Regions from separate parts of the Pseudomonas sp. S2_A05 genome, predicted to be linked through region 4. Evidence: predicted binding sites of a transcription regulator. Region 4 holds the regulator's gene; each other region holds the start of a gene.

Region 1 (2,197 bases), 700 kb from region 4:
GATCAACCCGCTGAAAGCTTGTTCGCCGCCCTGACTGGTGCTGTCCTTGTCGGCCTGCACGTCGAGCATGCTGGCCATGCCGGCGGCGAAGTTCTGCGCGGCGGTCAACTCGCCATCGGCCTGAGCCTGAGCAGGCGAGGCTTTCAGCTGCGCCTGACTGGCGGCGGAAATATGCCCGCCCTGCTCCATCGCCATGCGCACGGCCGGCATCGAGTCGAGCGGGTCGGCCGATGGATCGAAATCGCTGTCGGTGGCCGCCGGATCTTTGACCATGCCCGATACGACCGCCAATGCAGGCGTTTCGGTTTCCGGCTGGGCTGGCGTGGTGACTGTTGGTGCTTGCACCACAGGCGCTGCCACCAACGGCTGAACGACTTGCGCCAGGGCCGGATCAAGCGCCGGGTCTACAGGCGCGGCATCGGCCACAGGGGTTTGTACCGTTTCAGTGGTGTCATCGGCAGTCGCTGTCGCGTCGTCGCTCGCCGCCGCTTTGTCGGCAGGCAACGCTTTGCCGCTATCGGCAACTGCTGGCTCGGGCGCGGCAGACTGATCTTTGCCGATATCCTTTTTGCCGCTGCTGTCAGCGACCTTGTCGCGTGCCGGCTTGACTGAATTGTCAGCGCTCACGGCAGGCTTGGCCGGCGCCTGATCGGCAAACACTCTGGCGAAGCTGGAAGCCTTGTCCCCGGCGTCTGCGGCCATTGCCGACGATTTGCCAGAGGCGGCTTGCGCCTTGGCCTGGGCGGCGGTCTGAAGAAGAATGTTGGGGGTCGCAGGCATGACACGGTCTCCGCTGCACTGGGATCGTAGGTACAGTTGAGCAAGATGACTGCAAGTGCCGGGCCAGTTTGGCCAGACACTTGCGAAAAGCGCCGGGCGGCAGCTTCAGTGGATGTGGGCGTGGTGCTTTTCGCTTTCGTACACCGGGCGTACTTCGGCGAATTCGGAATGGATATCGGCCACCAGTTGAGCGAGCGCTTCCGGACTTTTGTCCTTGGCATTCGACTCAAGATCCTGGCACAACTCGGCCAGTCGAACCGCGCCCATGTTGCTGGCACTGCCCTTGAAGCTATGGGCTACATCGGAAAGCGCTTTGGCGCTGGTGCTGTCCTGCAACTCGTGCAGGCGGCTTTGCGAATCTGCCAGAAAAGTCTCCAGCAATTCCGTATAGCCGTCCTCCATCACCTCGCGCAAAGTATCGAGGACTTCGCGATCTACATGTGGGTCTGTCACTTGCTCACTCCTTGATCAAGAATGGGCGGATTATGCCTCAATCTCCCAGAAAAACTCCACGCTGGCACTACGACCCTGGTCCGACCAACTGGCGTTGCGCCCCAGTTGCCGGACCAGACCGATGCCGCGTCCCGACAAGCGGACGTTATCCACGGGCCTTTCCATGACCCGCGCCACATCAAACCCCTTGCCACTGTCATCGACACGAATGACCAGCCGCCCACCCTCGCCTTGCGGTTGCACCTGCAGATGCACGCGCACGAAACCGTCTTGCAGCGCCTCCAGCCGCGCCGCGCGCATTTCATAGTAGCGGGCGAAACCTGCCGCATCGCGTTTGAGGCTCGAGTCCAGCCCGAGCACGCCATGCTCCAGCCCATTGGAATACAACTCGGCGAGCACGCTGTACAGCGCCCCGCTTTGCGCGCGCAGGCCATGCACCTCAAGCAGCAACTGCAAGAGGAACGGCAACGGATTGAAGCGCCTGAGCGTGGCGCCGCGAAACTCGAAACTGGCCGACCAGTCCAGCGGGCACGACTGGCCACTGTCGGAATACACCGGCGCTGCGCCGTGGGCCTGCGCCGACTCAAGCAGACTGACTTCGACCATGCTTACGTCATCACGGGCCTGTCCGCGAAAATCGCGCAACGCCTGTTCGATATCCTCGAATAACCGATCCGGCTCACGGTTCGCCGCAAACACCTGCTGCAAGCGTTCGACGCCGAACAACTGGTCATTGGCATCGCAGGTATCGATCACCCCGTCCGATAACAGAAACACTCGATCATCGACGGCCATCGGATACACATCCGTACGGTCATCGAAGGCTTGCGCGCTGAGAATCCCAAGGGGCAAATGCCGCGCCGGCAAGGGCACACGCTCGCCGCTGGCCATGCGGTGCAGGTAACCGTCGGGCATGCCACCATTCCACACCTCCACCGAACGGCTCTGGAAACTCAGACTGAGC
Region 2 (2,197 bases), 1.2 Mb from region 4:
TCATCTGGAAGGTGATGAAGACCGCTTCAGGGAACAGCGCCGCCGGGCCGGTGATGCTCGAAGGCGTGACACCAGCGAGGAACGCCTTGCCCATGCCGCCGAAGAACGAATTGAAGTTGACGACGCCCTGTTCCATGCCGGTGGTGTCGAAGGCAATGCTGTAGCCATAAATGACCCACAGGATGCTGATCAGGCCGGTAATGGCGAAGCACTGCATCAGCACGGAAAGAATGTTTTTCGAGCGAACCATACCGCCGTAGAACAGCGCCAGACCGGGGATGGTCATGAACAGCACGAGCGCTGTCGAGGTGAGCATCCAGGCGGTGTCGCCGGAATTGAGGACTGGCGCTGCCACTTCGTCTGCCGCCATGGCGATGCCGGGCATTACGATGGACAACAGGGCGCCTAGCCCTGCGAATTTACGCAGAGTCATATTGTTTTCTCCTGGGGCGTTGGGTTTGTGGCGGCGCTTAGATCGCGTCGGTATCGGTTTCGCCGGTACGGATGCGGATCGCCTGTTCCAGATTGACCACGAAGATCTTGCCGTCACCGATCTTGCCGGTGTTGGCCGCTTTGGTTATCGCCTCGATAACCCGATCCAGGTCCTTGTCGTCGATGGCCACGTCGATTTTCACCTTGGGCAGAAAATCGACCACATATTCCGCGCCGCGATACAGCTCGGTGTGACCCTTCTGCCGGCCGAAGCCTTTGACTTCAGTGACGGTAATGCCCTGCACGCCGATTTCGGACAGCGACTCGCGCACGTCGTCCAACTTGAACGGCTTGATGATGGCAGTGACTAGCTTCATGAAACTCTCTCCCGAATTGGTGGACTTGCCCCAGGAAAACAAACCCGTCTCAAGTCTAAGCGCAGTGCCTGGCTTTGTAACGCATCGTTGACGCCAGCTAACCGCATCAGACGAAACTCCCCGCTTCGTCTGCCGCACTGCATTCGTCACAGCGACTGCATCAGTGCATGGGTCGAGGGTGACTAAGCAGAAACCTTGCCAGCTCGGCAAAAACCCTGCATTTCAATCTCTTGGCCCCTGTTGCACGCGCTCGGGCAGAAAAGCTTTTGCCGATACGCACAACAACGGTGCGCCACCGTCCGTCCCCCTGCGCGAAAAGCGTGCATCCGTGCAACGGGATTGACTATAGACACTGCGTGATACACTGCCGGCCATTGTTTCCAGGACATTTCCCATGCTCGCGCCCAAAGACTTCCTCGACGCCCTGAGCGGCACCGCCTCCCGCCTCTTCAGCGGCGACACCCCGCTGCCGAAAGCCGAAATGGAAAGCCAGTTCAAAATGCTGCTGCAAAGTGCCTTCAGCAAACTCGATCTGGTCAGCCGGGAAGAGTTCGATAGTCAGATGGTAGTGCTGGCGCGTACTCGCGCCCGCCTCGAAAGCCTCGAAGCCAAGGTTGCCGAGATGGAAGCGAAGCTGACACCGCCCGCTGAATAATTCGCGTCCCCTGTAGGAGCTGCCGAAGGCTGCGATCTTTTGATCTTCAGCCCTTGAACCATCCCCGCAACGTCCTACAACCTTAATGACCGCCGTCCGATTGCGCCAAAAAGCCCAGGTTTCTAAGCTATCTGATGCTGAATGTTCAGCAGAGGATTGGGCGACCCGGGCAGGGCCATGGTGGAAAAGGGCTTCGCGGATGCTGCAATCGCTATGAGCCCGCATGCCGGAGCTGGGCTCTGCGCAAATCGTAAGTCGACTGAAGATTCATCCATAACTCAGGCGTAGTGTTGAGCTGAATGGCGAGGCTGATTGCCAGATCGGCGCAGATCCTGAGCTGGCATTTCACAAGCTCTTCGATCTCGCTTTCGGGCCATTTCGTGGGCATGGCCAGATCCATGACGGTCATGCTCAACGGCTCCATGAATTCCTTATTCAGAACCTCGCCCGGAAGAATCGGGCGCATACCACTGCGGTCCATTTTTTTTCGCCTCCAGAGGCTGCGTTGAGTGGCCAAACTGGAACATCCGACTCCGGATACAAGATCTTCACACCCCTTTCGCCAGCGTCCTACAAATATTAGGGCATGGCCCTACAAACATCAGCGTCTGCGCCTGATTCCGTGAGCTCTTCGCTGTGATTAGGCTGGTGGCTTTCGCCTGCGCTGGTCGATCCTATTCGTCGAGTTCCAGGCGATACACATTGATCGCCAGACACTCTGGTTCTGGATCCC
Region 3 (2,197 bases), 970 kb from region 4:
GAGCCAGTTCGGCGCGGCGCGTGGCCAGGTCCGCGAGCAATTGTTTGAGCGAGTCGCCGAACTGCAGGCTGCGCAGGCCCGGGGTATTCGGCGAGCTGACGTTGACCGTGATGTAACTGGCGTGGGCGTAGACCTTGTCCAGGCAGATCAGGTAATCATCCACCGCGCGCTCGACCGGGGTATCGAAGTTCTTGCCGATGTTGATGCCCAGCACGCCTGTGTATTTCGCCGCAGCGACCCGCGCCAGCAGGTTATCCACGCCGAGGTTGTTGAAGCCCATGCGATTGATGATCGCCTCGGCTTCCGGCAGGCGGAAGATCCGTGGTTTCGGGTTGCCCGGCTGCGGACGCGGGGTCACGGTGCCGATCTCGACAAAACCGAAACCCAGTTGCGCAAAGCCGTCGATGGCCGCGCCGTTCTTGTCCAGACCTGCCGCCAGCCCTACCGGGTTCGGGAACTCCAGGCCCATGACGGTCACCGGCATTTTCGCCGGAGCCTTGCACAGCAAGCCGTTGAGGCCCAAACGTCCACCCGCGCCGATCAGATCCAGCGACAGATCGTGGGAGGTTTCCGGGGAAAGTTTGAACAACAGCTGACGGGCCAGGGTGTACATGGGCGGCAATGACTCGGGCGGCGAAAAGAGGCGGCGATTATAGCCGGGCATCGTCCCCCGGCGCGAGGCGCCTGCGCGAATCAGGCGACTGGCATATGCCTTGCACCACCCCGCTCATCAGTCTGCCGACCAATGACGGCGCGCAGGCCAGGACAATGGCGTCGTCCCCGGGTTTTGCCTGCGCAGAATCCGGGACGACGTTTTTTTTGAGGTAGCGTATGAACGAAACGTCCTTGGGGCCTCTGGCCTGGGTCAATGGCAGCGATGCGCCGGAAAAGAGCGCGATCAATCTCGGCTTCATGGCGCTGAGCGACTGCGCCTCGGTGGTGGTCGCCGCCACTCAGGGCTTCGCCCAGCCCTACGGCCTGACCCTGAACCTCAAGCGTCAGGCGTCATGGGCCAACTTGCGCGACAAACTGGTCAGCGGCGAACTGGATGCCGCGCACAGCCTGTACGGGCTGATTTATGCGGTGCACCTGGGCATCGGCGGCGTCGCCCCGACCGACATGGCGGTGCTGATGGGCCTGAACCAGAATGGCCAGAGCCTGAACCTGTCCCATGGCTTGCAACAGGCTGGCGTGAACAGTCCTGAAGCGCTCGATCGGCACGTGCACCAAAGCCGCGCAAAACTGACCTTCGCCCAGACCTTCCCCACCGGCACCCATGCGATGTGGCTTTATTACTGGCTGGCGAGCCAGGGCATTCATCCGTTGCAGGACGTCGACAGCGTGGTAGTGCCGCCGCCGCAAATGGTCGCGCACCTGCAAGCCGGGCGCATCGACGGCTTTTGCGTCGGCGAACCGTGGGCGGCCAGCGCCGTGCAGCAGAATCTCGGTTTCACCATGGCGACCAGCCAGAGCATCTGGCCCGACCACCCGGAAAAAGTCCTCGGCTGCACTCGCGAATTCGTCGAGCAATACCCCAACACCGCGCGGGCGCTGGTCATGGCCATCCTTGAGGCCAGTCGCTTCATCGAAGAAAGCCCGGAAAACCGCCGCAGTACCGCGCAATTGCTCAGCGCCGCCGAATACCTCGACACCCCCGCCCCGTGCATCGAGCCGCGTTTCATGGGGGATTACGCCGATGGCCTCGGCAATCGCTGGCAGGACCCGCATGCGCTGCGTTTTCACGGCGGTGGCGAGGTCAATCTGCCGTACCTCTCCGACGGCATGTGGTTCATGACCCAGTTTCGTCGCTGGGGTCTGTTGCGCGAGGATCCGGATTATCTGGCCGTAGCCCGCCAGGTTCAGCGTCTGGATCTGTATCGCGAGGCCGCCAGCGCTGTCGGTGTTGCGACTTCGTACGCAGACCTGCGCAGCAGCCAGTTGCTCGACGGCAAGGTCTGGGACGGCAGCGACCCGGCGGGTTATGCGCGCAGTTTCAAACTGCATGCCCTGAGCGACACCGCCCCCCTTCTCGCCCAGCGCTGACAGGAGACCGCGAACATGTTGCGCATTCTGCTGATCAACGACACCGCGAAAAAAGTCGGACGCCTGAAAGCGGCGCTGACCGAGGCCGGCTTCGAGGTAATCGACGAGTCCGGCCTGACCATCGACCTGCCGGCGCGCGTCGAAACGGTGCGCC
Region 4 (2,197 bases):
TGGATGGCGCAAAGCGCCGGCGAATAAGGTGTTAAGCCCCTGCCATGAAACCATCGCTAGTCTTGAGAATGGGCCAGCAGCTGACGATGACACCGCAGCTGCAACAGGCCATCCGCCTGCTCCAATTGTCGACCCTGGACCTGCAACAGGAGATCCAGGAGGCTCTGGAATCCAATCCGATGCTCGAGCGCCAGGAAGAAGGCGACGACTTCGACAACGCCGATCCGCTGGCCGACAACGCCGAACAGAAGCCCGCCGAAATCCAGGAACCCTCCTACCAGGAAACCGCCCCGACGGTGGATAACCTCGAGGATGGCGATTGGAACGAGCGTATCCCCAACGAACTGCCAGTGGATACTGCCTGGGAAGACGTCTACCAGACCAGCGCCAGCAGCCTGCCGAGCAGCGATGACGATGAGTGGGATTTCACCACCCGCACGTCGGCCGGCGAGAGCCTGCAAAGCCATCTGCTCTGGCAACTGAACCTGGCACCGATGTCCGACACCGATCGCCTGATCGCCGTGACTCTGATCGACTGCATCAACAATCAGGGCTATCTGGACGAAACACTCGAAGAGATTCTTGAAGCGTTCGACCCGGAACTGGACATCGAGCTCGACGAAATCGAAGCTGTCCTGCATCGCATCCAGCAATTCGAGCCCGCCGGTATCGGCGCACGCAACCTCAGCGAATGCCTGCTGCTGCAATTGCGCCAGCTGCCCGCGAAGACGCCGTGGCTGACCGAGGCCAAGCGTCTGGTCGCCGATTACATCGACCTGCTCGGCAGCCGCGATTACAGCCAGTTGATGCGGCGCATGAAGCTCAAGGAAGACGAGCTGCGCCAGGTCATCGAACTGGTGCAGAGCCTCAATCCGCGTCCCGGCTCACAGATCGAGTCGACCGAAGCCGAATACGTCATTCCCGACGTGATCGTGCGCAAGGACAACGAGCGCTGGCTGGTCGAGCTGAACCAGGAATCGGTGCCTCGCCTGCGCGTCAACGCCCAGTACGCCGGTTTCGTGAAGCGTGCCGACACCAGCGCCGACAACACTTTCATGCGCAACCAGTTGCAGGAGGCCCGCTGGTTCATCAAGAGCCTGCAGAGCCGCAACGAAACCCTGATGAAAGTGGCCACGCAGATCGTCGAACATCAGCGCGGCTTCCTCGAATACGGCGACGAAGCAATGAAGCCGTTGGTATTGCATGACATCGCCGAAGCGGTCGGCATGCACGAATCGACGATTTCCCGGGTGACCACACAAAAATTCATGCATACCCCGCGCGGTATTTATGAGCTGAAATACTTTTTCTCCAGCCACGTCAGCACCTCCGAAGGCGGCGAATGCTCGTCCACGGCGATCCGCGCGATCATCAAGAAACTGGTCGCTGCGGAAAATCAGAAAAAGCCGTTGAGTGACAGCAAGATCGCTGGTTTACTGGAGGCACAAGGCATTCAGGTGGCTCGCCGCACCGTCGCCAAGTACCGCGAATCCCTCGGAATCGCGCCTTCGAGCGAACGCAAGCGGTTGATGTAAGCCACGTTACAGCGTTCCAGTGGCAGGCTTTTCGGCCTGCCGCTTTATGCACTGGCAACGAAGGAGAAGCTGTATGCAAGTCAACATCAGTGGACACCAACTGGAAGTGACCCAACCTCTGCGTTCCTACATCGAGGAAAAACTCCAGCGACTGGAGCGACATTTCGACAAGATCACCAACGTGCAGGTCACGATGTGCGTCGAAAAGCTGAAACAGAAGATCGAAGCCACCTTGCATATTCCCGGCAGTGAAGTGGTCGCAAACGCAGAAGATACCGACATGTACGCTGCGATCGACTCACTTACCGACAAGCTGGATCGCCAACTCAAAAAGCATAAGGAAAAGACCCAGAGCCTCCTCCAGGGCGCGACCGGTCGTTAACACCCCTATCCATGATCCGACTTGAAACCATCCTGACCCCCGGCCGTTCCCAAGTGAACGCGCCGGGCGGCAGCAAGAAAAAAGCCCTCGAACAGATTGCCAACCTGATCCACCGCGAAGTGCCGGATCTGGCGATGCAGGATGTCTTCGAGGCGCTGATCGCCCGTGAAAAACTCGGCTCCACCGGTTTTGGCAACGGCATCGCCATTCCCCACTGCCGCCTCAAGGGCTGCGCGGGGCCAGTGAGCGCCCTGCTGCACCTCGAAGCCCCGATCGATTT

The links. Region 4 encodes sigma-54, which starts transcription at its own class of promoters, with help from an activator protein. Its sites were predicted from a motif close to ANTGGCATNNANNTTGCTNT; they were not measured.
Positions count from the first base shown of each region.
Region 1: a site for sigma-54 is predicted at 818-837, ahead of AB4O12_RS02085 (flagellar hook-length control protein FliK). Genes of this name have one in related genera too.
Region 2: a site for sigma-54 is predicted at 993-1,012, ahead of glnK (P-II family nitrogen regulator). Genes of this name have one in related genera too.
Region 3: a site for sigma-54 is predicted at 701-720, ahead of AB4O12_RS03345 (CmpA/NrtA family ABC transporter substrate-binding protein). Genes of this name have one in related genera too.

Region 1 is NZ_CP162775.1:442,016-444,212, reverse strand. Features, by position in the region: gene AB4O12_RS02085 (flagellar hook-length control protein FliK) at 1-780, opposite strand, end outside; gene AB4O12_RS02080 (Hpt domain-containing protein) at 886-1,233, opposite strand; gene AB4O12_RS02075 (ATP-binding SpoIIE family protein phosphatase) at 1,264-2,197, opposite strand, start outside.
Region 2 is NZ_CP162775.1:4,518,724-4,520,920, forward strand. Features, by position in the region: gene AB4O12_RS20650 (ammonium transporter) at 1-433, opposite strand, end outside; gene glnK (P-II family nitrogen regulator) at 471-809, opposite strand; gene AB4O12_RS20660 (accessory factor UbiK family protein) at 1,204-1,464, shown strand; gene AB4O12_RS20665 (HigA family addiction module antitoxin) at 1,676-1,930, opposite strand.
Region 3 is NZ_CP162775.1:713,032-715,228, reverse strand. Features, by position in the region: gene AB4O12_RS03350 (quinone-dependent dihydroorotate dehydrogenase) at 1-613, opposite strand, end outside; gene AB4O12_RS03345 (CmpA/NrtA family ABC transporter substrate-binding protein) at 832-2,043, shown strand; gene AB4O12_RS03340 (ANTAR domain-containing response regulator) at 2,059-2,197, shown strand, end outside.
Region 4 is NZ_CP162775.1:5,719,193-5,721,389, reverse strand. Features, by position in the region: gene AB4O12_RS25795 (RNA polymerase factor sigma-54) at 45-1,535, shown strand; gene hpf (ribosome hibernation-promoting factor, HPF/YfiA family) at 1,609-1,917, shown strand; gene ptsN (PTS IIA-like nitrogen regulatory protein PtsN) at 1,929-2,197, shown strand, end outside.